3 regions of the Serratia rubidaea genome follow, and region 3 is predicted to be linked to each of the others. Evidence: predicted binding sites of a transcription regulator. Region 3 holds the regulator's gene; each other region holds the start of a gene.

Region 1 (10,733 bases), 2.0 Mb from region 3:
GGCAGACCTGACCAAAGTGGACCGCTACTCCTTCGTGATGCACCTGGTGTCACGGGTGGTGGGTACGCTGCGTCAGGATCTGGACGTGCTGCACGCCTATCAGGCCTGCATGAATATGGGCACGCTGAGCGGTGCGCCGAAGGTGCGCGCCATGCAGCTGATTGCCGACAGTGAAGGCAGCCGCCGCGGCAGCTACGGCGGCGCGGTGGGCTACTTTACCGCCACCGGCGATCTGGATACCTGCATCGTCATTCGTTCCGCCTATGTGGAGGACGGCATCGCCACCGTGCAGGCCGGCGCCGGCGTGGTGCTTGATTCCGTTCCGCAGGCGGAAGCCGACGAAACCCGCAACAAAGCACGTGCCGTGCTGCGCGCCATCGCCACCGCGCATCATGCCAAGGAGGTGTTCTGATGGCCGATATCTTACTGCTCGACAACGTCGACTCATTTACCTACAACCTGGTGGACCAGCTGCGCGCCAGCGGTCATCAGGTGGTGATTTACCGCAACCAGATCGCCGCCGAGGTAATCATCGACCGGCTGAACCAGCTGGAACAGCCGGTGCTGATGCTGTCGCCGGGGCCTGGCGCGCCGGCCGACGCCGGCTGTATGCCGGAACTGCTGCAGCGCCTGCGCGGCCGGCTGCCGATTATCGGTATCTGTCTGGGGCATCAGGCGATCGTGGAGACCTACGGCGGCCACGTCGGTCAGGCCGGCGAGATCCTGCACGGCAAAGCCTCGGCCATTCGCCACGACGATGACGCGATGTTTGCCGGTATGGCGAACCCGCTGCCGGTCGCGCGCTACCATTCGCTGGTGGGCAGCAATATCCCCGCCGCCCTGACGGTCAACGCCCGCTTTGGCGATATGGTGATGGCGGTGCGGCACGACGCCGATCGCGTCTGCGGCTTCCAGTTTCACCCGGAATCGATCTTAACTACCGACGGCGCACGCCTGCTGGAACAAACGCTGACCTGGGCGTTGGCGCAGCCGCCGAGGGGGGCAGAATAATGCAGCCTATTCTTGAAAAACTGTACCGCGCCGAGTCGCTGAACCAGCAGGAAAGTCAGCAGTTGTTCAGCGCCATCGTGCGCGGCGAACTGGAAGCCAGCCAGCTGGCCGCCGCGTTAATCAGCATGAAGGTGCGCGGCGAGCAGCCGGCGGAAATTGCCGGCGCGGCCAAGGCGCTGCTGGCGGATGCCGAGCCGTTCCCACGCCCGGATTACCCGTTTGCCGATATCGTCGGCACCGGCGGCGACGGCACCAACAGCATCAATATCTCCACCGCCAGCGCCTTTGTCGCGGCGGCGTGCGGCGCCCGGGTGGCCAAACACGGCAACCGCAGCGTCTCCAGCCGTTCGGGATCTTCCGATCTGTTGGCGGCCTTCGGCATCCGTCTGGATCTGCCGGCCGAACAGGCGCGGCAGGCGCTGGATGATTTGGGCGTCTGTTTTCTGTTCGCCCCGCAGTACCACACCGGGTTCCGCCACGCGATGCCGGTGCGTCAGCAGCTGAAAACCCGCACGGTGTTCAACGTGCTGGGGCCGCTGATTAACCCGGCGCGGCCGCCGCTGGCGCTGATCGGCGTTTACAGCCCCGAGCTGGTGCTGCCGATCGCTGAAACGCTGCGGGTGCTGGGCTATCAGCGCGCCGCCGTGGTGCACGGCGGCGGCATGGACGAAGTGGCGATCCACACCAGCACGCAGGTGGCGGAACTGAATAACGGCGACATCACCACCTATACCCTGACGCCGGCGTCGTTCGGCCTGCCGAGCTACCCGCTGGAGGCCTTGCTGGGCGGTACGCCGGAAGAAAACCGTGACATTCTGGCGCGGTTGTTACAAGGTAAAGGCGAGCCTGCTCACGCCGCAGCAGTAGCGGCTAACGTCGCGTTACTGCTGAAATTGTTCGGACAGGAAGATCTGCGCCAAAACGCGCAGCAGGCATTAGCGATGATTGACAGCGGCCAAGCCTATGAGCGCGTGACCGCGCTGGCAGCAAGAGGATAAATGATGCAGGAAACCGTGCTCAACAAGATTGTTCGTGATAAGGCGCACTGGGTCGCAGCACGACAGCAACAGCAGCCGCTGGCCAGCTTTCAGCACCAGCTGACGCCCAGCAAACGCAGTTTTTATCATGCGCTGCAAGGCGCCAGAACGGCGTTTATTCTCGAATGCAAGAAAGCCTCGCCCTCCAAGGGGCTGATTCGGGAAGATTTTAATCCGGCGGAGATCGCCGGCGTCTATAAAGAGTACGCCTCGGCCATTTCCGTACTGACCGATGAAAAGTACTTCCAGGGCAGCTTTGACTTCCTGCCGCTGGTCAGCGGCGTCGTCAGCCAGCCGGTATTGTGCAAAGACTTTATCATCGACCCGTACCAGATTTACCTGGCGCGCCACTATCAGGCCGACGCCATCTTGCTGATGCTGTCGGTGCTCAGCGACGAGCAGTACCGCCAGCTGGCGGCCGTCGCGCACAGCCTGGAGATGGGCGTGCTGACCGAAGTGATCAGCGAGGAAGAGCTGCAGCGGGCGATTACGCTCGGCGCCAAGGTGGTCGGCATCAACAACCGCGATCTGCGCGATTTGAGCATCGACCTGAACCGCACCCGCACGCTGGCGCCGCAGGTGCCGCACGGCGTCACGGTGATCAGCGAGTCCGGCATCAATAACTACGGCCAGATCCGCGAACTCAGCCGCTTCGCCAACGGTTTTCTGATCGGCAGCGCGCTGATGTCTGAGCCGGATCTGCACACGGCGGTGCGCCGCGTGATCCTCGGCGACAATAAAGTCTGCGGCCTGACCCGCCCGCAGGACGCCGCGGCGGCCTATCAGGCCGGCGCCAACTATGGCGGGCTGATTTTTGTCGGCCGCTCACCGCGCTATGTGGACATCAGCCGCGCGCGCGAAGTGATCGCCGGCGCGCCGCTGAAATACGTCGGCGTATTCTGCGACGCGCAGGTCGACACCGTGGCGCAGACCGTTGAACGCCTGGGCCTGCGCGCCGTACAGCTGCACGGCGCCGAAGATCAGGACTATATCAGCGCCCTGCGCGCACGCCTGCCCGCCGGCTGCCAGATCTGGAAAGCGCTGAGCGTCAAAACGCAGGTGCCGGCGCGTAATCTGCAGCATGTTGACCGTTATCTGCTGGATAACGGCGCCGGCGGCACCGGCCAGCGCTTCGACTGGAGCGTACTGCACGGCGAAACGCTGGATAACGTGCTGCTGGCCGGCGGCCTGAGCGCCGACAACTGTATCGAAGCCGCACAGCTCGGCTGCGCCGGTCTGGATTTCAATTCCGGGGTAGAGAGCGAACCCGGCATCAAAGACGCACAGCGCCTGAGCGCCGTCTTCCAGACTCTGCGCGCATATTGAACGGCAGACATTTTTAACGAATTAACGCATAGGACGGGAAACCCCATGACGCTGCTTAACCCTTACTTTGGTGAATTTGGCGGAATGTACGTGCCGCAAATTCTGATGCCGGCTTTGATCCAACTGGAAGAAGCCTTTGTCAGCGCCCAGCGCGATCCAGAGTTTCAGGCCGAATTTATCGACCTGCTGAAAAACTACGCCGGGCGCCCTACCGCACTGACGCTGTGTAAAAACCTGACCGCCGGCACTAACACCAAGCTGTATCTGAAACGTGAAGACCTGCTGCACGGCGGCGCCCACAAAACCAACCAGGTGCTGGGACAGGCGCTACTGGCGAAACGCATGGGCAAGACCGAAATTATCGCCGAAACCGGCGCCGGCCAGCACGGCGTGGCGTCGGCGCTGGCCAGCGCGCTGCTGGGGCTGAAGTGCCGGGTTTATATGGGCGCCAAAGACGTTGAGCGCCAGTCGCCGAACGTCTTCCGCATGCGGCTGATGGGCGCCGAGGTGATCCCGGTGCACAGCGGCTCCGCCACGCTGAAAGACGCCTGCAACGAAGCGCTGCGCGACTGGTCCGCCAGCTATGATAAGGCGCACTATATGTTAGGCACCGCCGCCGGCCCGCATCCCTACCCGACCATCGTCCGCGAATTCCAGCGCATGATCGGCGAAGAAACCAAGGCCCAGGTGCAGGAGCGCGAAGGTCGCCTGCCGGATGCGGTATTGGCCTGCGTCGGCGGCGGCTCCAACGCCATCGGCATGTTCGCTGATTTTATCGATGAAACCAGCGTCAAACTGATCGGTGTCGAGCCTGCCGGGCTGGGTATCGAAACCGGCCAGCACGGCGCACCGCTGAAACACGGCCACGTCGGCATCTACTTTGGCATGAAGTCGCCGATGATGCAGACCGCGGAAGGCCAGATCGAAGAGTCCTATTCGATCTCCGCCGGGCTGGACTTCCCGTCCGTCGGGCCGCAGCACGCCCATCTGAACAGCATCGGCCGGGCGGACTATGTCTCCGTCACCGATGACGAAGCGCTGGAGGCCTTTAAGGCGCTCTCGCGCCACGAAGGCATCATTCCGGCGCTGGAGTCCTCCCACGCGTTGGCGCACGCCTTGAAAATGATCCGTGAAACGCCGCAGAAAGAGCAAATTCTGGTGGTGAACCTGTCCGGCCGCGGAGATAAAGACATATTTACCGTTCACGATATTCTGAAAGCACGGGGAGAAATGTGATGGAACGTTATCAGCAACTGTTCAAACGCCTGGCGAGCCGGCAGGAAGGCGCCTTCGTGCCGTTTGTCACGCTGGGCGACCCCAACCCGACGCTGTCGCTGCAGATTATCGATACGCTGATTGAAAATGGCGCGGATGCGCTGGAGCTGGGCATCCCCTTCTCCGATCCGCTGGCTGACGGCCCGACGATTCAGAACGCCACGCTGCGCGCCTTTGCTGCCGGCGTGACGCCAAGCCAGTGCTTTGAGATGCTGGCGGCCATCCGCCAGAAGCATCCCGATATCCCTATCGGCCTGCTGATGTACGCCAATCTGGTGTTCCATAAGGGCATTGATAATTTCTATCAGCGTTGCGCCGACGTCGGCGTGGATTCGGTGCTGGTGGCCGACGTGCCGTTTGAAGAGTCCGCGCCGTTCCGCGCCGCCGCGCTGCGTCACGATATTGCGCCGATCTTTATTTGCCCGCCGAACGCCAATGACGATCTGCTGCGGGAGATTTCGTCGCACGGCCGCGGTTACACCTATCTGCTGTCCCGCGCCGGGGTTACCGGCACCGAAAGCCGCGCCCAGCAGCCGCTGAACCACCTGATCAATACGCTGCGTGAATACCATGCCGCACCTGCGCTGCAAGGTTTTGGTATTTCGGAGCCGTCTCAGGTGCGTGACGCGTTGCAGGCCGGCGCCGCCGGGGCGATTTCCGGCTCCGCCATCGTGAAAATCATTGAACAGCATCAGCAACAGCCGGCAGAGATGCTTGCCAAGCTGGGCAAGTTCGTCAGTGAGATGAAAGCCGCCACCCGCGGCTAAGCCCTGGCTTTACCGGGTGCGCCCCACGCGCCCGGTATTTAAGAATATCCTCACTATATTTCCCGTTATCTGATTGACTAATCCGCCCGTTGTTTCACACTTGTGATGTCTGCGCCCGCAGACCAAGGTAATCTGTGGTTAAAAAAATAACATGGCATGGAGAGTAACTATGAAGCTATTTAAAACCCTTGCAGCTCTGTGTATGGCCGGCGTCATGGCGCTGGCGGTAACGGCCTGCGCGCCGACGGCGAAATCAGAAGGAACGGGCGGCTATATTGACGACACGGTCATCACCACCAAGGTGAAGTCGGCGCTGCTGGCGGATAAAAATATCAAATCGCGGGAAATCAGCGTGGAAACCTTTAAAGGGCGCGTACAGCTAAGCGGTTTTGTCAGCTCCAGCGCAGACGCCAACCGTGCGGTGCAGGTTACCCGCGGCGTCGCCGGCGTGAAGTCGGTAGAAAACGTGATGCAGTTGAAGTAAACGCTAAGGAGGCGCTGCAGGGCGCCTCCCCATCAGACATCGGTTCCGGCTTAGAAACGGTAGCCGGCGCCGAACATAAACACCCAAGGATCCAGGCGCGTATCAATGCTGTGATTGCCGCCGGCCGCATCGTTAAAGCGCACTTTGGTTTCGATGTTCATCCACCACACTGACATGTTCAGCATCCAGTGCTCATCCAGGTTATAGTCCAGACCGGCCTGCGCGGCGACGCCCCAGGAGTCTTTCAGGCTCAGGTTGCTCAGCCCGGTGTCCTTGCCTTTCTGATTGAATTTTTCATCAAAGAAGGTGGTGTAGTTGACGCCCACGCCCATGTAAGGACGCAGTTTGTCCTGGCGATCGCCAAAGTAATATTGCGCCATCAGCGTCGGCGGCAGGTGATGCACCGTCGCGATATCGCCGCTGACCGCCTGGCCGCTGAGCGACACCTTATGACGGAACGGAGTTGCCGCCAGTAATTCAACGCCGATATTGTCCGTCACCATATAGCCGAAAGTCAGCCCGAGCTGGGTATTGTTGCTGGCGCTGAACGACCCCTGTCCCAGCACATCATCCGAACCGGTGGTCGGACGCACCGTCGCTGCGCCGGCGCGCAGCAGGAAATCCCCGGCCTGATGCGCACTTGCCGCCATTGGCACCATTGGCGCAACCATCGCCGCCAATACCACTGCTAAAGTAGTTTTCTTCATCATCATCCATTCCATATGTGTGGTTTCTAGCCCTGCCGAATATACCTATTACAAGGTATTTTTGATCGCATGGAGATCACATCTTATGTGTAAAAATATTAATTCGCACAAAAATCAGGGTTAGCTAAGCGATTAATAAATCAAGAATTGATCTAAATCAAAAAAGCCTATTTGTTGCGAAAAATGTAAACACGTGAAATTTCAGTTGCGGAAATAGGTGGCGCTGAGTAATTTTTTCGCTCCCTGTTGGTTTTGGTTGGTGGCCGTTAGGAGATGGTGGCAATCAAGATGAGCGAAATTCTCAATCCCTGTGTAAGTTGTGGCGCGTGCTGCGCCTATTTCCGCGTGTCGTTTTATTGGGCTGAAGGCGATGACGGCGGCGGCGTAGTGCCAAGCGCGCTTACCGAGCCGTTAACCCCGTTCCTGCGCTGTATGCAGGGGACCAACAGCAAGTCCCCGCGCTGCACTGCGCTCGACGGTGAAATCGGCCGGGCCGTATCCTGTTCGATCTACCTGAACCGGCCGACGCCGTGCCGCGAGTTTGACGCCTCCGGCGAAAACGGCCTGCGTAATGAGGCCTGCGACCGCGCGCGCGAACGCTACGGCCTGCCGCCGCTGCCCGTTGCCCTGCCGCTTACGCTGCCGGAGACGATAATCGCTGAAGAAATCAGCGCCATAGCGCTTGCGGGGTGCCACAGCGAGCCGGAACAAGGTACAATCCACCACTGATTATCTCTGTTCCCGACGCCAAGGAGTCTGCATGTCTATCACGGCTAACACTGTGTACCGTGACAGTTTTAACTTTTTCCGCAACCAGCTGGCCACCATCCTGCTGCTGTCGCTGCTGACCGCGTTTATTTCGATACTGCTCGATCAGGCCTTCCAGCCCGATGCCGAGCAGCTCAAGATACTGGACGCCGCGTTTTCAGAGCTCTCCTCATCCGCCGGGATGGGGCTGCAGGAGTTTGTGGCGCAGATGACCCCGGAACAGCAAGTGGTGATGCTGAAGAAATCAGCGGCCGCCACCTTTGCCGCACTGGTGGGGAATCTGCTGTTGGTCGGCGGTATGCTGACGCTGATCCGCCTGGTTTCTCAGGGTCAGCCGGTCAGCGCGCTGCGGGCGATTGGCGCTTCCGCGCCGGAGCTGCCGCGCCTGCTGCTGCTGCTGTTTATCTGCACCCTGCTGATTCAGCTCGGCCTGACGCTGTTTGTCGTGCCCGGGGTGATTATCGCCATCGCCTTTTCGCTGGCGCCGGTGATCTGCTCTGCGGATAAGCAAGGCGTGTTCGCCTCACTGCGTCAGAGCGCCAAGCTGGCCTTTGCCAACGCCCGGCTGATCGTACCGGCCATGATGCTGTGGCTGGCGGCCAAGCTGCTGGTGTTGCTGCTGGTCAGCCACCTCTCGGCGCTGGCGCCAAGCGTCGCCGGCGTGGTGCTGACCGCGTTGAGCAACCTGGTGACCGCGTTGCTGCTGGTGTACCTGTTCCGTCTGTATATGCTGTTGCGCCACTGATCGGCGCGCCAGCAAACAATCAGGGCACGCTTCGGCGTGCCCTTTTATTTTCCCGGTTCGTCGCGTGCCAATCTGTGACGGTGTCACTCAATGACTCCCCGCTTATTCGGCCGCGCTGGCGCTGACCGCTTTCCATGGTAAATTATTAACGGACGCTATTGCGTCGGGTGGGTAACATGGCCGGAACGCACGTTGGTAATGTTATGCAAATTCTTGCCCGGATAGCGGAAATCCGCGGACAAAACGCCGATAATCAGCAACCTCCGGCGGTACACAGATCCGGCCGAATCCGGTATAGTCGGCCGACGAACAGATGATGGATTGATTTATGAAGCAGTTTCTTGATTTTCTCCCGTTAATTGTCTTTTTTGCGTTTTATAAGCTCTACGATATTTACGTCGCTTCCGGCGCGCTGATCGTGGCGACCGCGCTGGCGTTGGTGTTCACCTGGGTGAAATACCGCAAGGTAGAAAAAATGACGCTGATCACTTTCCTGATGGTGGCGGTCTTCGGCACGCTGACGCTGGTGTTCCACAGCGATCTGTTTATCAAATGGAAAGTCACGGTGATTTACGCGCTGTTCGCCATCGCGCTGCTGGTCAGCCAGCTGGTGCTGAAAAAACCGCTGATCCAGCGGATGCTGGGTAAAGAGCTGACGCTGCCGGATCGCATCTGGAGCAATCTCAATCTGGCCTGGGCGCTGTTCTTCCTCGCCTGCGGGCTGGCCAATATATACGTCGCCTTCTGGCTGCCGCAGAGCGTATGGGTCAACTTTAAAGTCTTTGGCCTGACCGCGCTGACGCTGGTGTTCACCCTGCTGAGCGGCGTCTATATTTATAAGCATATGCCGGAAGAGCAGAAAAAATAGTTACAAAATTGTTAATGCCCGCGGCGACAACTGCGGGCAGTATAATGTGATCCAATTCTCAAAAAAATAAACGACTATGACACAACAACAACAACGACCATTACCCAGCGGGGAGCTGGTGCTCCGTACGCTGGCCATGCCGGCGGATACTAACGCCAACGGTGATATTTTTGGCGGCTGGCTGATGTCGCAGATGGATATCGGCGGCGCGATTCAGGCCAAAGAGATCGCCGAAGGCCGCGTCGTAACGGTGCGCGTCGACGGCATGACGTTTCTTAAGCCGGTCGCCGTCGGCGATGTGGTGTGCTGCTATGCCCACTGTATCCGTACCGGGCGCAGCTCGATTACCATCAATGTTGAAGTGTGGGTGAAGAAGGTGTCCACCTCACCGATTGGCCAACGCTATCGCGCCACCGAGGCGCTGTTTACCTATGTGGCGGTGGATGATGAAGGCAACCCGCGCGCGCTGCCGGACGGCAAGATGAACTTTCGCGTCGGTTTTGAAGAGTAAGCCGCAGCAACTGCAGAAACAACAAGGGTCGCTCTAGAGCGACCCTTATTCTTTGCCGGCGCGTCCGCTATCAATTCAGCGAGGCGGTGCCGTCCAGCTTGAACTGAATATTAACGATACGGTCTTTCGCGGCTTTTGGCTCATAGCGCCACTTACGCATCGCCTGCTTCACCTCGCGCTCAAACATATTGCGCGGCTGGGCCGACAAAATGCGTACGTTGCTGATGCGGCCATCGCTGTCGACGTCGAACTGCACCCTGACCTTGCCTTCAATCTGCAGCGCCTGGGCGCGCGGCGGGTATGACGGCGCAACGCGGCTGAGCGGCTTCGGCCCGGTATCGGTTGAATGCCCCTGCACCGGCGCGGACGGCGCCTGCTTCACCGGCGCTTTATCGACCGGCTTGGACGGCGCATCATTTTCAAACGGCGAAGGCTGACGCGGCTCGACTTTTTTCGGTTCGCGCTTAACCGTTTTTTCCACCTTCGGCTTAGGTTTTGGCTTAGGCTTCGGTTTCGGCTTCACCGGCTCCGGCTTGGGAATCGCTTTTGGCACCGGCGGCGGTTCCGGGATCGGTTCTGGCTCCGGTTCCGGCTCCACCTGCGGCTCGGGTTCCGGCTCGGCGGGCGCCGGCGGCGGCGGTTCCGCCAGCGCGGCGGTATTGACCATCATGACGCTGATCGGCGCATCCTCAGGTTTAGGCGGCATCACCACTTCCTTAACGGAAGCATAGAGTAAAGCGGCCACCAGGGCGCTGTGTAAGCCAACGGAGAGGACAATCGGCACTGACAAACGGCGAATTGGGAACATCTTTTTTAGCAGCATAATGGTTCAGTTTCCTCTGATTCGCCAAGTTTAAATGCAAATAGCAATCATATTCAATAACGAACGGCAAACTATCGCTGTAATCGGCATGATTCGCCTCTTCCGCCGCCAAAAACGCCAAACGCTTAACCCGCCGTTAGCCTTTCTGTGCCGCCGTTACACGTTTTTTTAACCTGTTGTTCTCCTGTCGGGCACAAAAAAGCCCTGCGTATCAATCACGCAAGGCTTGAGACGCTATGCAAGCACGATGTTTACCGTATGCAAATAGATGCCACGCGATGGGAGGCCAGTCAGTCAGCCGCGTCATCCATCGTCGAGAACCTGGCCGCCGCGCTCAACACCGCCAGTACCGAAGCCGTTACTATGTTCGCGTGCCGGCCCACGCCAAAACGCGAGCCTGGCACGCCGGGC
Region 2 (10,733 bases), 1.9 Mb from region 3:
GGGCGCGTGGCTGCGGTTGGCGGCGTCGAGCGCGGCGATCGCCAGCGCGTCGTCCAGCGCCAGCCGGTGGCCGTGGTCCGCCGGGTCCATCAGCAGGGTGTGAATATCCAGATCGCGCGGGCCGAAGGCGTCCGGCAGATAGTGACTGAGCGTGGCGGCCGGGCGGCCCGGCAGCTGGATGCGCAGATCGCCGCCGCTGTTCAGCTCATTCATAAACTGGCGGCAGTGGCCGCACGGGGTGTAATTGACGGTGACGGCGGCCAGCGCCGCTTCGCCGCGCAGCCAGGCGTGGGTGACGACGCACTGTTCGGCGTGCACCGTCTGCTGCATCGGCGCGCCGCTGAACTCCATATTGGCGCCAAAATAGAGGTTGCCGCTGACGCCGCGGGCGATGGCGCCGACGTTGAACTGAGAAATCGGGGTTAACGAGCAGGCCGCGGCCAGCGGCAGCAGGGCAAACGCCAGCGCATCATCGTCCAGCCCGCAGCGCTGCTTGATTGCTTCAACCTGCTCGGCGCTGAACATGGCCGGAAAATCAGCTGCGTCCAGATAAGGCTGCAGGGCGGATTGCAATGTGTCGGGCAGGGTGCTGAATGCGGTGTGAAAACGCGGATGCATAGAACGTCTCTCCAGTGTTAACGGGAGGACATTCTAGGCAGCCTTTAGCGGATAAAATGTGATTTATATCTACTTATTGATGAAATTAATGTAATCGGTGGCGATATTGCGCGATATATCGCAAGTTTTAGCCTCAGGCGAACAGGTGCAACAGCACCGGGAATAAAAACGGCGCCAGCAGCGAGGTGATAATGCCGCAGATCACCAGCGCCAGCGAACCGAAAGCGCCTTCCTGGTAATCCAGCTCCACGCAGCGGGCGGTGCCCAGCGCGTGCGAAGCGCTGCCCATCGCCAGGCCGCGGGCGGATTTGGTGGTGATCTTCAGCGCGTTGAACAGCGTATGGCCGAGCACGGCGCCGAGGATGCCGACAAAAATCACGCACACCGCGCTGATGGCCGGGATGCCGCCGAGTGATTCCGCCACCGCCATGGCGATCGGCGTGGTGACCGATTTGGGCAGGATGGACGCGGCAATCTCCGGCGTGGCGCCCATCCACAGGGCGATGGCGCCGCCGCTGATCATCGCGGCGAGGCTGCCGATAAAGCACACCGCGATAATTGATTTCCAGCGGGCGCGGATTTGGTGCAGCTGCTCATACAGCGGAAACGCCAGCGCGACTACCGCAGGCTGCAGCAAATCGTTGAGGATTTTGCTGCCCTGAAAATAGTCCTTATAGGGAATGCCGGTCAGCAGCAGCAGCGGAATGATCACCGCCATAGAGACCAGCAGCGGATTGAGCAGCGGCATGTTCAGTTTCTGCGCCAGCTTGCGCGCGGCGAAAAACACCAGCAGGGTTAACGGCAGCGACCACCAGATGGTATGCAACATTATTTATCCCCCTCGGCGTCGTTCTGCTTGCCGACCAGCGGGCGTTCGCGATGAAAATAGTGGGATGAGTACCCCACGGCCACCAAGACGATCAGGGTGCTGGCGGCGCAGGCGACCACCAGCGGCGCCAGATGGTCGAAAATCTCCCGGTAGTACTGCATTACCCCGACGCCGATGGGCACAAACAGCAGCACCATATAGCGGATGAGCAGGTTGCAGCCGGGACGCACCCAGGCGGCCGGCAGCAGCTGCAGGGCCAGCAGGGCGAACAGCAGCAGCATGCCGAGAATGCTGCCGGGAATGGCGATCGGCAGCAGGGCGGAGACCGCGTTGCCGATCAGCAGACACAGGTAAATCAAAGCGAATGCTCTAAGGTATTGCCAACATGATGTGAGCATCTTGTTCATAAGCCTTCCTGTTTAACGGATGCATTCATCATACAATTAAACTGTGATCTGCGCCACATAACCAATCATGAAAAATCGTTATCCCAGCCATGCCCATCCTGGCTATTGACGTTACGAGTTAAGTGTAGATGACGCCTGTTCGGCCAACGGCTCCGTCGGCTGGCGCTGTGCCAGCCGGTGCCCGAGGAAAAAGAACAGCAGGCTGAACAGCGCCGCGGCGATCAGCATGGCGAACATCAGCGGCGGCGCGGCGTAGCTGAGCAGCAAGCCGCACAGCACCGGGTTGGCGGCGCCGCCGAGGTTGCTGAGGTTCTGCATGCCGTAGTAGCTGCCCTTCAGATGCGCCGGTGCAATAAAGTCGATAAACATGTATTCCACCGGGATCACGATGATTTCGCCCAGGGTGAAAACCGCCATCGCCAACGCCCACAGCCACAGCGACTGTCCGGCCAGCGCGAAGCCCAGCAGGCCGAGCACGAAGAACAGCGTGCCGAACGCCAGCCAGCGCAGCATATTGTCCTGCCGCATTCCGCGGCTCAGCAGATATTGCAGCGCAATCACCATGCAGGCGTTAACCAGCATCACCAGCCCGATGACCCGGTAGGCGAATTCCGCGTTGGTGGCGATAATCAGATACTGCGACAGGTAACCGGTGAACTGGCCGAAGACCACCGCGCCCAGCGTACTGCCGAGGGTAAAGAAAATCAGCCGCCGGTCGCGGCGCAGAATGCCGAACGTCTGGCGGAAGCTGGCGGGCAGGGGGGCGGAGACGCCTGCCGCTGCCGGCGGCGACGGCGAGCGGCGCAGGCGGAAATGCAGCACGATCACCACCAGCAGCGTCAGGCCGCCGGACAGATAAAACGGCAGCAGAACCCCGAAGCCGGCCACCCAGACGCCGAGCGAGGAGCCGATCGCCCAGCCGACGTTGATCAGCGTGTAGTTCATGGAGAAGGCGCGGGTGCGCTGCGCAACCGGCAGCCATTCGGCAAAACAGGCCTTGATGGTGATGCTCAGCACCGAGTAGGTGGTATGCAGTACCGCCAGCAGCGCCACCATGCCGCCCGGGCGTGCGATCGACGGCATCAGGAAGAAGCTCAGCCCGTACAGCACAATGGCGGCGACCATCAGCGTATTTTTGCTGAACTTGTCCACCAGATAGCCGCCGTACAGGCTGGTGATGATGCCGATACTCAGGCTGCAGCCGAGGATCACGCCAACGCCGGCGGGCAGCAGACGGAAGTGCTCGCTGAGGTAAATGGCGATAAACGGCAGCGTGATGCCGCGGCCGATGGTCAGCACCAGCGAGGTAGCCAGCAGCGTGTTGATTAGCGGTGGGAATCCCTTCATAACATCACCCGTGGATGCTCGGTCATTAAATCAGAGTTGATAACATAGCCTATTGGCGGCGGGCGGCGGTACGGAAAGTGCGAAACAGCGGTAATTTCCGCCGCAGGGGAGAATGACAGGATTAACCACTGATGCTGGCGGCGTTGCGCTGCGTGACGACCATAAAAAAGGGCCGAGCTGGCTCGACCCTTGTTGCGTTGACGGCGTTACTTCACCTGCATGCCCGGCTGTGCGCCGCTGTCCGGGCTCAGCAGGAAGATTTCCTTCCCGCCCGGGCCGGCGGCCATCACCATGCCTTCGGAGATGCCGAAGCGCATTTTGCGCGGCGCCAGGTTGGCGACCATGATCGTCAGGCGTCCTTCCAGCAGCTTCGGATCCGGGTAAGCGGAACGGATGCCGGAGAAGATCTGACGGTTTTCGCCGCCCAGATCCAGCTGCAGCTTCAGCAGTTTGTCCGAGCCTTCAACGAAATCGGCGCTTTTGATCAGCGCAATGCGCATATCCACTTTGGCGAAGTCGTCAAAGGTGATGGCGTCCTGGATCGGATCGTCCGCCAGCGGACCGGTGACTGCCGGCGCCTGGCTGGCGATCAGATCTTCTTTGGACGCGTTGACCATGTCGTTGACCTTGTCGAGATCGATACGGTTGAACAGCGCCTTAAAGGCGTTGACCTGATGACCCAACAGCGGCTGCTGAATGCTGTCCCAGCTCAGTTCGCCGTTCAGAAACTCTTCGGCGCGCTGCGCCAGCGACGGCAGTACCGGCTTCAGGTAGGTCATCAGCACGCGGAACAGGTTGATGCCCATTGAGCAGATAGCCTGCAGATCGGCGTCGCGACCCTCTTCCTTCGCCACCACCCACGGCGCCTGCTCGTCCACATAGCGGTTGGCCAGATCCGCCAGCGCCATGATTTCACGCACGGCGCGGCTGAATTCGCGGCTGGCGTAGGCGTCGGCGATGCTGTCGGCCGCATCGGTAAAGGTCTGATACAGCGCCGGATCCGCCAGTTGGTCCGCCAGACGGCCGTCGAAACGTTTCTTGATAAAGCCGGCGTTGCGCGACGCCAGGTTGACCACCTTGTTGACGATATCGGCGTTGACGCGCTGCACGAAATCTTCCAGGTTGAGGTCGATGTCGTCGATGCGCGACGACAGCTTGGCGGCGTAGTAATAGCGCAGGCAGTCGGCGTCCAGATGCTTCAGGTAGGTGCCGGCCTTGATAAAGGTGCCGCGCGATTTGGACATCTTGGCGCCGTTAACCGTCACATAGCCGTGAACGAACAGGTTGGTCGGCTTGCGGAAGTTGCTGCCTTCCAGCATCGCCGGCCAGAACAGGCTGTGGAAATAGACGATGTCTTTACCGATAAAGTGATACAGCTCGGTGGTGGAGTCCTTGCGCCAGAACTCGTCGAAGTCCAGGTCGCCACGCTTGTCGCACAGGTTCTTGAAGGAACCCATGTAGCCGATCGGCGCGTCCAGCCAGACGTAGAAGTATTTGCCCGGCGCGTCGGGAATTTCGAAGCCGAAATAGGGCGCGTCGCGGGAGATGTCCCACTGGTGCAGGCCGGAGTCGAACCACTCCTGCATTTTGTTCGCCACCTGTTCCTGCAGCGCGCCGGAGCGCGTCCACGCCTGCAGCATTTCGCTGAAGGACGGCAGGTCGAAGAAGAAGTGCTCGGAGTCGCGCATGACCGGCGTGGCGCCGGACACCGCGGACTTCGGATCGATAAGCTCGGTCGGGCTGTAGGTGGCGCCGCACACTTCGCAGTTATCGCCGTACTGATCCGGTGATTTACACTTCGGACAGGTGCCTTTCACAAAGCGGTCCGGCAGGAACATGCCTTTCTCCGGATCGTACAGCTGAGAAATCGTCCGGTTCTTGATAAAGCCGTTCTCTTTCAGGCGACGGTAAATCAGGCTGGACAGCTCGCGGTTCTCTTCGCTGTGCGTCGAGTGGTAGTTGTCGTAGCTGATGTTGAAACCGGCGAAATCCTGCTGATGCTCCTGGCTCATTTCGGCAATCATGTCTTCCGGCGAGACGCCCAGCTGCTGTGCTTTCAGCATGATTGGCGTGCCGTGCGCGTCGTCCGCGCAAATGAAATGAACTTCGTTGCCGCGCATTCGTTGGTAACGAACCCAGATATCCGCCTGGATGTGCTCGAGCATGTGGCCGAGATGGATGGAACCATTTGCGTACGGTAGCGCGCACGTCACCAATAATTTTTTCGCGACTTGAGCCATAGTAAGAACTTGCTTTCTGTATTGAGTAAAAAGGGCCTTCGATGTTAACCGATCGCACGCCTCGCGGCTAGGGCTATACCGCGATGGCGACGTTGTGGTGCGAGTCAGCGTCGGTTAGTTCTGGTATGCTTGTCGTTGAAGCTATTCACTTGCATTTATTTCAATCGAGGAGCCGGGATGAACGCAAAATCCCCTGAGCAGACCAACCCCGAAGTTCTGCGCGCCCTGGTGACCGGTGTACTGGCCGCCTTTGAACACCCGACGTTAAAAAATAACCTGACGGCGCTGAAAGCCATCCACCACTGCGCGCTGCTGGACAACGTGCTGCATATCGAACTCGCCATGCCGTTCGCCTGGAACAGCGGTTTCGCGGCGCTGCAGGACAGCGTGAGCGCGGAGCTGCTGCGCGTGACCGGCGCACAGGCCATCGACTGGAAACTGAAACATGATATCGCCACGCTGAAGCGCGCCAATGCGCAGGCCGGCGTCAAAGGCGTGCGTAATATTATCGCCGTCAGCTCCGGTAAGGGCGGGGTGGGGAAATCCAGCACCGCGGTAAACCTGGCGCTGGCATTGGCGGCGGAAGGCGCCAAGGTCGGCATCCTCGATGCGGATATTTATGGTCCGTCGATCCCCAATATGCTGGGCACGGAACATGAGCGTCCGACCTCGCCGGACGGCCAGCATATGGCGCCGATTATGGCGCACGGCCTGGCGACCAACTCCATCGGCTATCTGGTGACCGATGACAACGCCATGGTCTGGCGCGGTCCGATGGCCAGCAAGGCGCTGATGCAGCTGCTGCAGGATACGCTGTGGCCGGATCTGGATTATCTGGTGCTGGATATGCCGCCGGGCACCGGCGACATTCAGCTGACGCTGTCGCAAAACATTCCGGTTACCGGCGCGCTGGTGGTCACCACCCCGCAGGATATCGCGCTGCTGGATGCGGCGAAGGGCATCGTGATGTTTGAAAAAGTCCAGGTGCCGGTATTGGGCATTGTGGAAAACATGAGCATGCATATCTGCAGCAACTGCGGGCATCATGAGCCGATTTTCGGCACCGGCGGGGCGGAGAAGCTGGTGCAGAAATATAACAGCCGTCTGCTGGGGCAGATGCCGCTGCATATTTCGCTGCGTGAAGATCTGGACCGCGGCCAGCCGACGGTGGTGAGCCGTCCGGACAGCGAATTTGCCGAGATGTACCGCCAGCTGGCGGGACGCGTGGCGGCGCAGATGTACTGGCAGGGCGAAGCGATCCCGACGGAGATCGCGTTCCGCGCGGTGTGACCGTCTGACGGCACAAAAAAACCGGCCATGCGCCGGTTTTTTTATCGCCAAATTGTCACCGTAACTTATGCAGGTCCGCACGGGTATAAGGGCGTTCCCGGTCCGCCAGGGTTACCGCTATTTTTTCCAGCAGGCTCTGGGTCGGCGCCGGCTGGCGGTGGCCCATCAATAGCACCGGCAGCGCCAGCAGAATCAGGGTTTTGACCACGCCGAGCCGCGGCGGACCGCTGCGGCGCTGCAGCAGCAGGAACAGCGAACTGGCGGAGAGCCCCAGCGCCAGGCCGGCGATGACTTCAGACGTTGAGTGGGCGTGAATAACCAGCCGCGACCAGCCGATAGCAAGCGGCAGCAGATAGCCGATCAGCACGGCGGTGCGTCGCAGCAGCGGACGGCAGCGGGCGCAAATCAGCCACAGAAATGCCGGCCAGATGCTGGCGGAGAGCGCCGAGTGGCCGCTGAAACCGGTAAAGTCATACTCGGCGCTGCCGATGCCCCAGCCGATAAAGGCCAGCTTGGAGGCGCAGACAATCGCGCCGACGCTGCCGAAGATAAAGCCCCACTGCCAGCCGGCGCGGCGCGTCGCGGCCGAAGAGAGCAGGACGAGGAACAGAATCAAAGCGGTAGGCAGCAGCAGCATGCTGTCGCCGAAAAAGGTCAGAAAATGCCAATCCAACGGGGAACTCTCCATTTATTCACTTATCCCGCGAATCGGAATAATGCGTTTGGCCGCTGAGTTTACTCTGCGCGACGGCGTAGCCCAACCGACAAAGTTCCTAAATACGGCTGAAAAAACACGGCATTTCGCCGTCCCAGGGCCACAATAGAGTGGCGCGGCGGGCGCTTACTCCCTATAATTGTCGCGTTTTATGTCCCCCCTAACACACTACGAATTCAGGTCTTTAATTTTATGACTGACAAGCCGCATCAGTGCGTCATTATTGGTATAGCTGGCGCATCTGCCTCCGGGAAAAGCCTTATCGCCAGTACGTTGTATCGTGAACTCCGCGAACAGGTCGGCGATGAACACATCGGCGTGATCCCTGAAGACAGTTATTACAAAGACCAAACCCATCTGACCATGGAAGAACGGGTCAAAACCAATTACGACCACCCGAGCGCCATGGACCACAGCCTGCTGTTCCAGCACCTGCAGATGCTGAAGGCGGGCAAGCCGATAGAACTGCCGCTGTATAGTTACACCGAGCACACGCGTAAAACCGAAACGGTGCATCTGGAGCCGAAGAAGGTGATTATCCTGGAAGGGATCCTGCTGTTGACCGACCCGCGTCTGCGTCAGGAAATGAACTTCTCCATCTTTGTCGACACGCCGCTGGATATCTGCCTGATGCGCCGCATGAAGCGCGACGTCAATGAGCGCGGACGCTCTATGGATTCCGTGATGGCGCAGTATCAGAAAACCGTACGCCCGATGTTCCTGCAGTTTATTGAACCTTCCAAACAGTATGCCGACATTATCGTGCCGCGCGGTGGTAAAAACCGCATTGCCATCGATATTCTGAAAGCCAAAATCAGTCAGTTCTTTGAATAATTCGCCGCCGGGCCTGAAGCGTGGTTTTCTGGTCCGGCGTCAACTATTTACGTCCTGACGTAGACCTTTCGCCCTTTGTATGGCAATTTTTGTTGTTTACGCGTCTTCTTGATGGAGAGAATAGAGATGAGACTGTGCGACCGCGATATCGAAGCCTGGCTGGATAGCGGAAAACTGGCCATTACGCCGCGACCGCCGATTGAGCGCATTAGCGGGGCCACAGTGGATGTCCGTTTGGGCAACCAGTTCCGCGTATTCCGCGGTCATACCGCCGCCTTTATCGATCTGAGCGGGCCGAAGGATGAGGTTAGCGCGGCGCTGGACCGCGTGATGAGCGATGAAATCGTCTTGCCGGAAGGGGAAGCGTTCTTCCTGCATCCCGGCGAGCTGGCGCTGGCGGTGACGCTGGAGTCGGTGACGCTGCCGAATGATTTGGTCGGCTGGCTGGACGGCCGCTCTTCGCTGGCGCGTCTGGGGCTGATGGTGCACGTGACTGCGCACCGTATCGATCCCGGCTGGCACGGGCGCATCGTCCTGGAGTTCTATAATTCAGGTAAGCTGCCGCTGGCGTTGCGCCCGGGCATGCTGATCGGCGCGCTGAGTTTCGAACCGCTCTCCGGACCTGCCGCCCGGCCTTATCACAGTCGCGAAGATGCAAAATACAAAGATCAGCAGGGCGCCGTAGCCAGCCGCATCGACAAGGACTAACGGCGCGCGGACGCCGTGCTGACAAGAGGAAGGCATGAGACGATTACTGACGACTTTGGTGATTTTGCTGGTAGTGCTGGTGGCGGGGATGTCTGCGCTGGTGCTGCTGGTCAACCCGAATGAATTCCGCAGCTACATGATCAAAAAGGTCGAGCAGCGTAGCGGGTATCACCTGACCTTGGAGGGTGATTTACGCTGGCACGTTTGGCCGCAGCTGAGCATTCTGGCCGGCCGCATGACGCTGACCGCGCCAGGCGCCAAGGCGCCGGTCGTCAGCGCGGACAATATGCGTCTGGATGTCAAACTGCTGCCGCTGCTCTCTCATCAGCTGTTCGTTAAGCAGGTGATGCTGAAGAATGCGGTTATTCGTCTTACGCCGGATTCCGAAGAACAGAGTTTACCGGATGCGCCGATTGCGCCGGGCGGTAACAACGGTGAAGAGTCGCCCGCCGCGAGCTGGAAGTTCGATATTGATAATCTGCAGGTGGTGGACAGCCTGCTGATTTGGCAGCGCGCCAATAATGAGCAAATTAACGTCCGCGATATCAATCTTTCGCTGCAGCGCAGCGGCGATCGCCAGGCGGAGCTGGAGCTGGCCAGCCGTATCAACCGCGATCAGCGCGATCTGAGCGTCAACCTGACGGCCGAGCTGGATCTGAGCCAGTATCCGCGCCAGGCCAGCGCTACGGTCAGCCAGTTTAACTATCAACTGGAAGGCGCCGATATTCTGGTGGGCGGCATTAAAGGCCAGGGCTCGCTGCAGGCGCAGTATCAGCAGACGCCGCGCCGGATCGCGCTCAACCAGCTGCAGATCAGCGCCAACAACAGCCAATTTTCCGGCAGTATCAGCGCCGGCCTGGGGGATATCCCCGACTATATCCTGAACCTGAGTTCGCCGAATCTGAATCTGGATGCGCTTTCCGGCTGGCATAACAGCAGCGGCGGCAGCGACGAGCAGCCGGTGCGGGCGATGACCGCCGGGCCGGTGATCGCCAGCGGTACCGAGCAGCAGCGGGATCTGCAGGCGCTGCGCGATTTTAATGCCCGGCTGGATGTGCACGCCGACCAACTGACCTACCGCGGTATGAACGTCGCGCAGCTGAAACTGCAGGCCGATAATCAGCGCGGCAAGGTGACGATGCCGACCCTGACGGGACAGGTAGCCGGCGGCGAGTTCTCCTTACCTGGTTCACTGGACGTGCGCGGTAATAACGCCGTGGCGCAGGTACAGCCGAATTTGCAGCGGATTGATCTGGCGACGGTGTTCAAAGCGTTTGATATTCCGCAGTTTATGACCGGGCAGCTGACGATGAACGGCGCGTTGAGCGGCGACCGTCTGGCGATTGATGCCTTGCTGAATAGCTGGCAGGGCAATGCGCAGCTGGCGGTAGACAATGCTCAACTGCACGGGCTGAATATTCAGCAGCTGATTCAGCAGGCGGTGGCGCGCAATGAGCGGGGCGTACGCGGACAGGATAAATATCAGCGCTATACCGAGGTGCAAAAGTTGGCGGCCAAGGCGAACCTGAACCGCGGTGCGGTGACGCTCCGTGAGCTGAGTGCGCAGTCGCCGTTGCTGCACCTTAGTGGTGACGGTACGTTGAACCTGCCTGAAAAACAGTGTGATATTACGCTGAACGTCCAGGTGACCGGCGGTTGGCAGGGACGCAGCGAACTGATCGAACAGCTGCAGAAGACGCCGATTCCATTACGCGTGTTCGGGCCATGGCAGCAGCTGAACTATC
Region 3 (10,733 bases):
ATGAATACGCGCTGCAGGCGTTTGAGGAACATGCCTTTGACTATCTGCTGAAGCCGGCGGAACCGCAGCGGCTGAAGAAAACCCTGCAGCGCCTGCAGCAGCGCCATACGGCGCAGGATGTCGCCGCACTGCCGGAAAGCGCGGGCTATTTGAAATATATCCCCTGCGCCGGCCACAGCCGGATTTACCTGCTGCGCTTTGACGAGGTGATCGCCGTCCGCTCGCGCGCCAGCGGCGTTTACGTGGTGCGCAACGACGGCATGGAGTGCTTTACCGAACTGACGCTGCGCACGCTGGAGAGCCGCACGCCGCTGGTGCGCTGCCATCGTCAGTATCTGGTGAATCTGGAACAGGTGCGGGAAATCCGCTTTGAGGAGGGCGGCGCGGCGGAAATGATTATGTCGGTCGGCGAGGCGGTGCCGGTCAGCCGCCGCTACCTGAAATCGTTGAAAGAACAGCTGGGGCTGCGCGGCTAGCGCTTGACGGGGTTCCGCCGCGCTTATAGCTTTATGACATCACAGGCGCATCTGCGCCGCGTTAGCGTCATCAAAGGAACAGAAAATGAGTGAAGCACGGATTATCGCCAAGGCGATGAAAGACGGAAAACCCGTTCAGGATTTGGCGATTCTGCCCGCCCTGGCTAACCGCCACGGCCTGATTACCGGCGCGACCGGTACCGGTAAGACCGTGACGTTGCAAAAAATGGCCGAACAGTTTTCACGCATCGGCGTGCCGGTGTTCCTGTCGGACGTGAAGGGCGACCTGTCGGGGATCGGCACCGAGGCGGTGCCGAATGAAAAACTGCAGGCGCGCCTGACGGCGATTGGCGTCGCCGACTGGCAACCGCAGGCCTGCACCATTATCCCGTGGGATATCTACGGCGAGAAAGGCCACCCGATCCGCGCCACGGTTTCCGATCTCGGCCCGCTGCTGCTGGCGCGCCTGCTGGACCTGAACGAGGTGCAAAGCGGCGTGCTGCAGCTGGTGTTTAAAATCGCCGACGATAACGCGCTGCTGCTGTTGGATATGAAAGACCTGCGCGCGATGGTGCAGTACGTCGGCGACAATGCCAAACAGTTCAAAACCCAGTACGGCAATATTTCCACCGCCTCGGTCGGCGCGATCCAGCGCGGCCTGCTGACGCTGGAGGAGCAGGGCGCCAACCTGTTCTTCGGCGAGCCGATGCTCGACATCAACGATCTGATGAAAACCGACGCCAACGGCCATGGCGTGATCAATCTGCTGGCGGCCGACAAGCTGATTAACCAGCCGAAGCTCTATTCGGTATTTCTGCTGTGGCTGCTGGCGGAGCTGTTTGAACATCTGCCGGAAGTGGGCGATCCGGAGCAGCCGAAGCTGGTGTTCTTCTTTGATGAGGCGCACCTGTTGTTCAAAGACGCGCCGGCGGCGCTGCTGACCAAGATTGAGCAGGTGGTGCGCCTGATCCGCTCCAAAGGCGTCGGCGTTTACTTTGTGACGCAAAACCCGCTGGATATTCCGGACAGCGTGCTCGGCCAGCTGGGCAACCGCGTGCAGCACGCGCTGCGCGCCTTTACGCCGCGCGACCAGAAGGCGGTGAAGGCGGCGGCGCAGACCATGCGCGCCAACCCGGACTTTGATGCGGAAACGGTGATTGGCGAGTTGGGCGTCGGGGAGGCGCTGGTGTCGTTCCTCGATGAGAAGGGGCGTCCCCATGTGGTGGAGCGCGCGATGGTGATCGCGCCGGAGTCAAAAATGGGCATGCTGGGGGCGGAAGGGCTGAACAGCGCCATCAATAAATCGCCGCTGTACGGCCGTTATGAAGAGATGGTGGACCGTGAGTCGGCCTATGAGAAGCTGTCGTCCGAGGGCTTTGCCACCGTCGGCCAGGATGCGGAGGCGGTGGATAAAGCGGCGCCGCAGGCCGGCCAGCAAAGCGGCGGCGGCCTGATGGGCAGTCTGAATGAGCTGCTGTTCGGCTCCACTGGCCCGCGCGGCGGCAAACGCGACGGCATTGTACAGACCGCTGCCAAAAGCATGGCGCGCGATCTGAGCAAGCAAATTCTGCGCGGCGTGCTGGGTTCGATCATGGGCGGCCGTAAAAAGTAACGGCCATAAACCGGCCTCATTCGGGGCCGGTCTTGTTTTCTCTGTTATGGATATTTCCGTGCCGTTGAGCAAAGTCGTATCGCATTTGAAACTATTTACGTCATTGCTGGCGGCATCAACGCTGTTGGTTAGCATTATCGGCATTGGAGTGATGCTGCTGTATTTATGCGTGGAAGGTATCGGTATCAGCAGCCTGAGCCTGAAAGAGAGCATGACGTTTATCATCGTCGCCGTCCTGTTTTCTTTCATCATGGTAGTCGGGCTGGTCTATGGCGCTTATGCGACGGTTGCGCCAATGACTTTTCTCGCTTATTTGGTGACGAAATTTTGGGGGAGGGAGTTGGTTCGCCACAAACTTGTTCAGGGTAAAATTACGCTGTTTTTATCATTGATCTTATTGTTGTTTTTTGTGGCGATACTGTGTTTGCCCGGGGACAGTCAGCGGTCATGGCCCGTCGTCTATTTTCTCTGTATTGGCTTAATCTTTAACATGCTGTTCTTATTCCATAACAGGGAGGGCGAGCACCCGCTCTATCAGCGCATTGGCGCGATGTTTTTTGTCTCCTGCGGTTTGATGCTTATCGCACCGATTCCCAAGGCGTTGTCAAATTACCCCATGATGATGTTGGGTTACCGTTCTTGGCCGAGCGACGCCATCTTGATGGATGCTGAGCACCAGAAGCGCATTCAAGGCTATGCCGCTCTGGTCGGCGTCCCGGTAAAAACCTGCCGGGTGGGTGAGGATCGTTACGTCAGCGACGATATCACTCTGGTGTGGGATAGCGCTCAGGACGGGAAGCAGTTTATTCGCTTCAAACAGGATGATACGTTTTTGTTTCCGCTGCAGGGCGGGCAGCCGTTAGAGAAGATTAAAAAAGGAAAAAGGCAGTTGTGCCGCGACGCGGTATAATCAGGTCCTGTTTCACTGTTGACGTTTACCATGCTGCTGCTGATCGATAATTACGACTCCTTTACCTACAACCTTTATCAATACTTCTGCGAGCTTGGCGCCGAGGTGGTGGTAAAGCGCAATGATGAACTGCAGCTGGCCGATATTGACCGGCTGGCGCCGCAGCATCTGGTGATCTCCCCTGGCCCCTGCACACCGAACGAGGCCGGCATTTCGCTGGCGGCGATTGCGCACTTTGCCGGCCGGCTGCCGATTCTGGGCGTCTGCCTGGGGCATCAGGCGCTGGGGCAGGCATTTGGCGCCGATGTGGTGCGCGCGCGTGAGGTGATGCACGGCAAAACGTCGGCGATTCGCCATACGGACAGCGGCGTTTTTCGCGGGCTGAATAATCCGCTGACGGTAACGCGCTATCATTCGCTGGTGTTGGACGCCAAAACGTTGCCGGACTGTTTTGAGGTGACCGCCTGGAGCGAGCGCGACGGCATGCGCGATGAGATCATGGGCATTCGCCATCGCACGCTGGCGCTGGAAGGGGTGCAGTTCCATCCGGAGAGCATCCTCAGCGAGCAGGGGCACGCGCTGCTGAGTAATTTCCTTAAAAGTTAATCGGTTATAAGTTTTTCGCCATTATCGATGATTTTGGTTTGCCCTTGATTGGTTTTTTATGCATATTTTATGACTATATTGTCACTTTGGTGGCGGCGTTAAAAAACCAATCTCTTGAGGTGGAACCCAATAATGACGGAAAAACATGCGGTCAATCGCAGCACGTTCGATCAGGTGATTTTGCCGGTTTATGCACCGGCGCAGTTTGTGCCGGTAAAGGGCCAAGGCAGCCGCGTGTGGGACAGCGAGGGGAAAGAGTATATCGATTTCTCCGGCGGCATCGCCGTTACCGCATTGGGCCACTGCCACCCGGCGCTGGTGGCGGCGCTGCAGCAGCAAAGCGAAACCCTGTGGCATACCAGCAATGTGTTCACCAATGAACCGGCGCTGCGGCTGGCCAGCAAACTGATTGACGCCACCTTTGCCGACCGGGTCTTTTTCGTCAACTCCGGCTCGGAAGCCAATGAGGCGGCCTTTAAACTGGCGCGCCACTATGCCATTACCCGCCACAGTCCGTATAAAACCAAAATTATCGCCTTCTATAACGCCTTCCACGGCCGGACGCTGTTTACCGTCTCGGTGGGCGGGCAGGCGAAATATTCCGACGGCTTCGGGCCAAAGCCGGCCGATATCGTGCACGTGCCGTACAACGATCTGGCGGCGGTCAAGGCGGTGATGGACGACAGCACCTGCGCGGTGGTGATGGAGCCGATTCAGGGCGAAGGCGGCATTACGCCGGTGGACGCCGAGTTCCTACAGGGCGTGCGCGCGCTGTGTGACCAGCATCAGGCGCTGCTGGTGTTTGATGAGGTGCAGAGTGGTATGGGACGTACCGGCAAACTGTTTGCCTATATGCACTACGGCGTGACGCCGGATATTCTCACCACCGCCAAAGCGCTGGGCGGCGGCTTCCCGATCAGCGCGATGCTGACCACCGAGGAGATTGCCTCCGCCATGCAGGTCGGCACGCACGGCAGCACCTACGGCGGCAACCCGCTGGCCTGCGCGGTGGCCGAGGCGGCGCTGGAGGTGATCAATACGCCGCAGGTGCTGGACGGCATTACGCAGCGCCATGCGCTGTACGTGGCCAAACTGCAGCAGTTGGCCGAGAAATACGGCGTGTTCAGCGATATTCGCGGCATGGGGCTGCTGATCGGCGCTGAACTTAGCGCGGCCTATCAGAATAAGGCGCGGGATTTCCTGGCGGCTGCGGCCGCGCATGGCGTGATGATCCTGAACGCCGGACCTAACGTTATCCGTTTTGCGCCGTCATTGGTGATTGAACCGCAGGATATTGAAGAAGGGATGGCGCGTTTTGAGCGTGCGGTGCAGGATGTGGTGAATGCGGCATAAGCTACCCTTGCCGTCAGCATAAAAAACGGCGCGTATGCGCCGTTTTCTTATTAATTAACGCGTGCCATAAACGACGATGGTTTTGCCGTGTGCGGAGATCAGGTTTTGATCTTCCAGCATTTTCAGGATGCGGCCGACCGTTTCGCGTGAGCAGCCGACGATCTGACCAATTTCCTGACGTGTGATTTTAATTTGCATACCGTCAGGGTGGGTCATGGCGTCCGGCTGTTTCGCCAGGTTCAGCAGGGTCTGCGCAATGCGGCCGGTAACGTCAAGGAAGGCGAGGTTACCCACTTTCTCCGAGGTGACCTGCAGGCGGCTGGCCATTTGCGCGGAAAGGCGCATCAGAATATCCGGGTTGACCTGGATCAGCTGGCGGAATTTCTTATAGGAAATTTCAGCTACTTCACAGGCGGTTTTTGCTCTCACCCAGGCGCTGCGCTCCTGGCCTTCTTCAAATAATCCAAGCTCGCCGATGAAATCCCCCTGGTTGAGGTAGGACAGGATCATCTCTTTACCTTCTTCATCTTTAATCAGCACCGCAACGGAGCCTTTCACGATGTAGTAGAGCGTTTCGGCCTTTTCACCTTGGTGAATCAGCGTACTTTTGGATGGATATTTGTGGATATGGCAATGAGACAGGAACCATTCGAGAGTCGGGTCTGTTTGCGGTTTGCCGAGAACCATTCGCTATTATCCTCTGTTGTAATCGCTGCCTTGTAACACAGGGATCAAAGATCCCTGTTAAACGCGTTGATAACCGGTAATGCATGCGGGCTATAAACAGGTTTTGAGGCGTGCCGTAAAATACGCTATTGCCCTTAGCATATTAACTTGCTGACGGTGCTGCAAGCTACATTCTGTTAACATCTCGCTGAAGATGCGTTTCCTTGGGCAGATCCCTGAAAAATCGGTGTCCAAAAAAGAGTTATTGCGGTTTGTTTGTAGCATAGAGTGAGGCGAGTGTCTTCTGTTGTCTCGCTTCAGCATGACCAGCATCAGGTTCCGTTGCCAGTTTTAGTGCGAAAGCGTAGTCTGATTTTAAGAAATTAACCGGAGTGAGCAGTATGCAGGCAAGAGTGAAATGGGTGGAAGGATTGACCTTCCTCGGTGAGTCCGCGTCGGGCCATCAGGTGATAATGGACGGGAATGCCGGGGAAAAAGCGCCGAGCCCGATGGAGATGGTGCTGATGTCGGTGGGCGGCTGCAGCGCGATCGACGTGGTGTCGATTCTGCAAAAAGGCCGCAACGACGTGCGCGACTGTGAGGTAAAACTCAGCTCACAGCGCCGGGAAGAGGCGCCGCGCACCTTTACCGCGATCAATCTGCATTTTATCGTCAGCGGTAAAGGGCTGAGCGACAAGGTGGTGGAGCGGGCGGTCAATCTGTCCGCCGAAAAGTACTGCTCGGTATCGCTGATGCTGAGCCAGGCGGCAACGGTGACCCACAGTTTTGAAATCCGCGCCGTGGAATAACTTCACCCGGCGTGCGCCGGGTGCGAAGCCCGTAAGGCGCGCGCCGCTATTCGATCTTTTTCCCTTCCAGCAGGCGCTGCACCAGCGGCGCCATAATCAGCTCCATCGCCAGCCCCATTTTGCCGCCCGGCACCACCAGCGTATTGATATGCGAGATAAATGACCCCTGCAGCATCGCCAGCAGATAGGGGAAGTCGATCTGATCCAACCCGCGGAAGTGAATCACCACAAAGCTTTCATCCAGCGAAGGGATGGCTTTGGCGGCGAACGGGTTGGAGGTGTCGACCGTCGGCACCCGCTGGAAGTTGATATGGGTGCGGGAAAACTGCGGCGTGATGTAGTTGATGTAGTCTTCCATCGAGCGCACCACCGAATCCATGACCGCTTCGCGCGAATGGCCGCGTTCGCCGGTATCGCGGATCAGCTTTTGGATCCACTCCAGGTTAACGATGGGCACCACCCCGACCAGCAGATCGACATGGCGCGCCACGTCGTGCTGGTCGGTCACTACGCCGCCGTGCAGGCCTTCATAGAACAGCACGTCGGTCGGCGATGGCAACGGCTCCCACGGCGTGAAGGTGCCGGGCACCTGGTTGTAGGGCACCGCTTCGTCATAGGTATGCAGGTATTTGCGCGAGCGGCCGCTGCCGCTTTTGCCGTATTCGATAAAGCTCTGCTCCAGCAGGCCGAAGTCGTTGGCCTCCGGGCCGAAGTAGCTGATATGGCGGCCGAGGTCGCGCGCTTTACGGATCGCGGCGTCCATTTCCGGCCGGGTATAGCGATGGAAGCTGTCGCCTTCCAACTGCGCGGCGCGGATATCCAGCTGCTGGAATATTTTGCGGAACGCCACGCTGGTGGTGGTGGTGCCGGCGCCGCTGGAGCCGGTCACCGCGATTACGGGATGTTTGGCGGACATACTTGGGTTACTCCGTAGTAATAAAGCGCGCGTATCAGAGAATAATTTTTAGTGTGGTTGATACATTTTTGCCAGCGGCAAGCTGCGCGAGTTGGTTTGCAAGATGTCCATTGTTACCTGATTTTTGCCGTCAGTCATAGGGCGCCGGCGCGATTAACTCTCCTGCCGGCCGGCGCGCAGCTGTCCGCGGGGCATGATATTGACGGTTTCATGCAGCTCCGACCAAACCAGCACCACCTCGCCGCTCTGCAGCTGGCGGCGCACGTCGGCCACTTTCTGCTCCAGCGAGCGTTCATGCTCGCCGTAGTCGGTGCCTTCACGCAGCACGAAGGCTTCAATCAGGTTATTCAGCGTACTGCTGTCCAGTTCTTTCCAGGGAATAATCACGTTATTTATCCAGATAAGGGGTAAGCCAGGCGGGAATGCGCTGTTCCAGCCACATTTGCGGTTTGTGCAGCGTGCCGCCGACAAAGCCGACGTGGCCGCCGCGCTCGGTCAGCTGATATTCGATATTGGGCGGCAGCGCGCTCAGATCGGGGATCACCGCGTCGGTCATAAAAGGATCGTCTTTGGCGTGGATGATCAGCAGCGGCGTTTGGATCTCCGGCAGCAACGGCAGCGCGCTGCAGCGCCGGTAGTAGTCGGTGGCGTCGCGGAAGCCGTGAATGCGCGCGGTAATGGCGTCGTCAAAGTCGCGCATCCGGCGCAGTCCTTTGAGCTGCGGCAGCCGCAGCGGCAGCGACGCCGGGTCGCGCAGCAGCTTGCGGGTGGCGTTCTGCTTGAGCTGGCCGAGCAGGTAATGCTGATAGACGCGGGAGAAGCCCTGCTCCATCCGCAGGGAGCACGGCTCCAGCATCAGCGGCGCGCTGACCACCACTGCGGCGTCCAGCAGGCTTGCCTGGTGCTGCTGCGCCAGATAGCAGGCCAGCATATTGCCGCCGAGCGAAATGCCGACCGCGGCGGTGGGAGCGGCGCCATGGGTATCCCGCAGCCAGCGCAGGAAAAAGCGGGCGTCTTCCGTTTCGCCGGAATGATAAATGCGCTGCTTGCGGTTGGGCACGCCGCTGCAGCCGCGAAAGTGCATCACCACGCCCAGCCAGCCTTTTTCACGCCAGGCGTGCAGCAGGCCGTGGGCATAGGGGCTGTAGAAGCTGCCTTCCAGGCCGTGGAACAGCACCACCCGGGGCTTATCACCCGCGTTTGCGGGGTCCTCGCTCCAGGCCAGATCGACGAAATCACCGTCGGGCAGCTCCAGCCGCTGCCAGTGCGGTTGCAGCAGCACGCGGCGGCGCACCAGCCGCGGCAATAGGGTTTGCAGATGCGGGTTGCTGGCCCCGCTCAGGGGACGAAAGGTTTCATGCATAAGGTGAATAAAAATCTTGTTGGCGACTATTGTGTGATCAATAGCGCACTGTTAGCTTCAATGTCATCTGTTAACCATCATACTGCAAAAATCGCGCATGGGTGAGGAGCGCCCGTTTCATGGAATTAAGTTTGTTTCTTTCGCTGCTGGGCTTCCTGTGGGTGGCCGCGATTACCCCTGGCCCGAACAACATGCTGCTCACCACCTCCGGCGCCAATTTTGGCTTTATGCGTTCGCTGTGGCTGATGATGGGCATTATGCTCGGCATGCAGAGCATTTTGCTGCTGGTGGCGTTCGGCGTTGGCAGCCTGATCCTGGTCTACCCTTCATTACACCTGATCCTGAAAATCCTCGGCAGCGTCTACCTGCTGTGGCTGGCGTGGAAAGTGGCGACCGCCGCCTATGAAAAACTGGAGACCGATATTGCGCCGCCCAGGCCGGTACGGCTGTATCAGGGCTGGCTGCTGCAGTTTCTCAACCCCAAGGCCTGGCTGATGGCGCTGGGCGCGGTGGCCAGCTTTAGCCTGGAGGGGGAGCGATATAACGCGTCGATCGTGGCCATCGCAGCGGGGATTTTTGTAGTCAATATCATTGCCGGGATCGTCTGGCTTGGATTCGGCACCGTGATCGGCCGCCTGCTGCGCAGCAAGAAAGCCTGGGTGATCTTTAACGTTTCCATGGGATTGCTGACCGCGGCCTGCGCGCTGCTGATCTGGCATTAAGGAGTAAATCATGAGTGAAAACTACTTCCACGTTGATGCCTTTACCGGCGCGGGACTGCGCGGCAACCCGGCGGGCGTGTATCTGCTGAAACAGCCGCTGGAGACGGCGCAGCTGCAGGCGATCGCCAATGAGCTGCAGCTGCCGGAGACCAGCTTTGTCTGGGACGACGGCGATGTGCTGAGCATCCGCTGGTTTACGCCGCATCGCGAGGTGGACCTGTGCGGACACGGTACGCTGGCGGCGGCGCATGTGATGTTCAACGTGGTGAACCCGGGGCTGAACGACCTGCGTTTTCGCTCCGCCAGCGGCGAACTGTACGTCAAACGCGACAGCGAAGAGGCTGAGCGGCTGATTCTGGATTTCCCCAGCCGGGCGCCGCAGCGCGTCGCGCCGCCGGCCGCGGTGACGCAGTTGCTGGGCGTTACGCCGCAGGAGACCTGGCAGGCCACGGCGCTGCTGGCGGTGCTGGAGAGTGAAGCGCAGGTGAGGGCGCTGCAGCCGGACATTCCGGCGCTGATTGCCGCCGCCGGCCGGGCGGTGATCGTCACCGCGCCGGGTGAGACGGTGGATTTTGTTTCCCGTTACTTCACGCTGGACGGTGGAGAAGACCCGGTGACCGGCTCCGCCCACTGTACGCTGATGCCATATTGGAGCGCGCGTCTGGGGCGCCATACGCTGCGGGCCCGGCAGATATCCGCCCGCGGCGGTGAGCTGTTTTGCCGCCAACACGGCGAACGCACCCTGCTCGGCGGCCACGCCAGGATCTTTTTACGCGGGGAAATTCTCGGGTGAATGGCCGCAGCACGGCAGGTGCTGCGGCGCAAGGGTTACTTGAGCCCGTCGGTTTTGAGCAGGCTGTCTAGCAGGCTGAGGTCGGATTTGTACGCCAGCGTGTCGTTTTCCAGCAGCTGAGCGTGCTTTTGTTTGAAGGCCGAGTGCAGTGAGCGCAGGATTTCCAGGCCCTGAGTGTTGATGCTGCCGGAAGCGCCGTGAATATCCAGCTGGCTGGAAAGCTTATAGCCTTCGTCCAGTAACTTAAGCGTGTGGGGCAGGTAGCGCTCAAGAAACTCGCTGCCCGGTTTAACGTCATTGGGATCCTGCAGTATGCACTGTTGTATCAGTCGGGCGTATTTGACGATGCCGTTCAGCTCGGTTTGCATCGTTTTGGGGAGCGCGGGATAGCTCTCCAATGTGACGATAATTTGCTCTCCTTTTGTGCTGAGCCAGCTCTCGTCTCCTGCTTTTGCTTCGTCGCCGGCGTTCGCTGCGGCCGCGTTTTGTTCCGCACCGGCCGTTTGA

The links. The regulator CRP, encoded in region 3, controls carbon source genes, mostly activating them, when cyclic AMP is high. The targets are predictions, from matches to a motif close to ATGTGANNNNNNTCACAT.
Region 1: ompW (outer membrane protein OmpW) is a predicted target of CRP. The motif match lies at 6,753-6,770, and genes of this name have one in related genera.
Region 2: I6G83_RS14435 (CidA/LrgA family protein) is a predicted target of CRP. The motif match lies at 1,896-1,913, and genes of this name have one in related genera.

Annotation. Positions count from the first base shown of each region.
Region 1 covers NZ_CP065640.1:4,152,016-4,162,748, forward strand. Annotated here, with positions in the region: gene I6G83_RS19495 (anthranilate synthase component 1) at 1-412, shown strand, start outside; partial or broken gene trpD (bifunctional anthranilate synthase glutamate amidotransferase component TrpG/anthranilate phosphoribosyltransferase TrpD) at 412-2,009, shown strand; gene trpCF (bifunctional indole-3-glycerol-phosphate synthase TrpC/phosphoribosylanthranilate isomerase TrpF) at 2,013-3,374, shown strand; gene trpB (tryptophan synthase subunit beta) at 3,420-4,610, shown strand; gene trpA (tryptophan synthase subunit alpha) at 4,610-5,416, shown strand; gene I6G83_RS19525 (BON domain-containing protein) at 5,586-5,900, shown strand; gene ompW (outer membrane protein OmpW) at 5,951-6,607, opposite strand; gene I6G83_RS19535 (YkgJ family cysteine cluster protein) at 6,896-7,336, shown strand; gene I6G83_RS19540 (YciC family protein) at 7,368-8,120, shown strand; gene I6G83_RS19545 (septation protein A) at 8,449-8,988, shown strand; gene yciA (acyl-CoA thioester hydrolase YciA) at 9,065-9,499, shown strand; gene tonB (TonB system transport protein TonB) at 9,570-10,322, opposite strand; gene I6G83_RS19560 (2-isopropylmalate synthase) at 10,613-10,733, opposite strand, start outside.
Region 2 covers NZ_CP065640.1:3,071,070-3,081,802, forward strand. Annotated here, with positions in the region: gene cdd (cytidine deaminase) at 1-618, opposite strand, end outside; gene I6G83_RS14430 (CidB/LrgB family autolysis modulator) at 752-1,447, opposite strand; gene I6G83_RS14435 (CidA/LrgA family protein) at 1,447-1,854, opposite strand; gene I6G83_RS14440 (MFS transporter) at 1,966-3,201, opposite strand; gene metG (methionine--tRNA ligase) at 3,408-5,441, opposite strand; gene apbC (iron-sulfur cluster carrier protein ApbC) at 5,619-6,731, shown strand; gene I6G83_RS14455 (phosphatase PAP2 family protein) at 6,787-7,404, opposite strand; gene udk (uridine kinase) at 7,639-8,280, shown strand; gene dcd (dCTP deaminase) at 8,407-8,988, shown strand; gene asmA (outer membrane assembly protein AsmA) at 9,023-10,733, shown strand, end outside.
Region 3 covers NZ_CP065640.1:1,143,641-1,154,373, reverse strand. Annotated here, with positions in the region: gene btsR (two-component system response regulator BtsR) at 1-476, shown strand, start outside; gene I6G83_RS05395 (helicase HerA-like domain-containing protein) at 562-2,088, shown strand; gene I6G83_RS05390 (hypothetical protein) at 2,135-2,998, shown strand; gene I6G83_RS05385 (aminodeoxychorismate synthase component II) at 3,029-3,604, shown strand; gene argD (bifunctional acetylornithine/succinyldiaminopimelate transaminase) at 3,737-4,957, shown strand; gene crp (cAMP-activated global transcriptional regulator CRP) at 5,012-5,644, opposite strand; gene I6G83_RS05370 (OsmC family protein) at 6,025-6,432, shown strand; gene I6G83_RS05365 (phosphoribulokinase) at 6,479-7,348, opposite strand; gene I6G83_RS05360 (YheU family protein) at 7,502-7,735, opposite strand; gene I6G83_RS05355 (hydrolase) at 7,737-8,711, opposite strand; gene I6G83_RS05350 (LysE family translocator) at 8,831-9,433, shown strand; gene I6G83_RS05345 (PhzF family phenazine biosynthesis protein) at 9,444-10,226, shown strand; gene I6G83_RS05340 (hypothetical protein) at 10,262-10,733, opposite strand, start outside.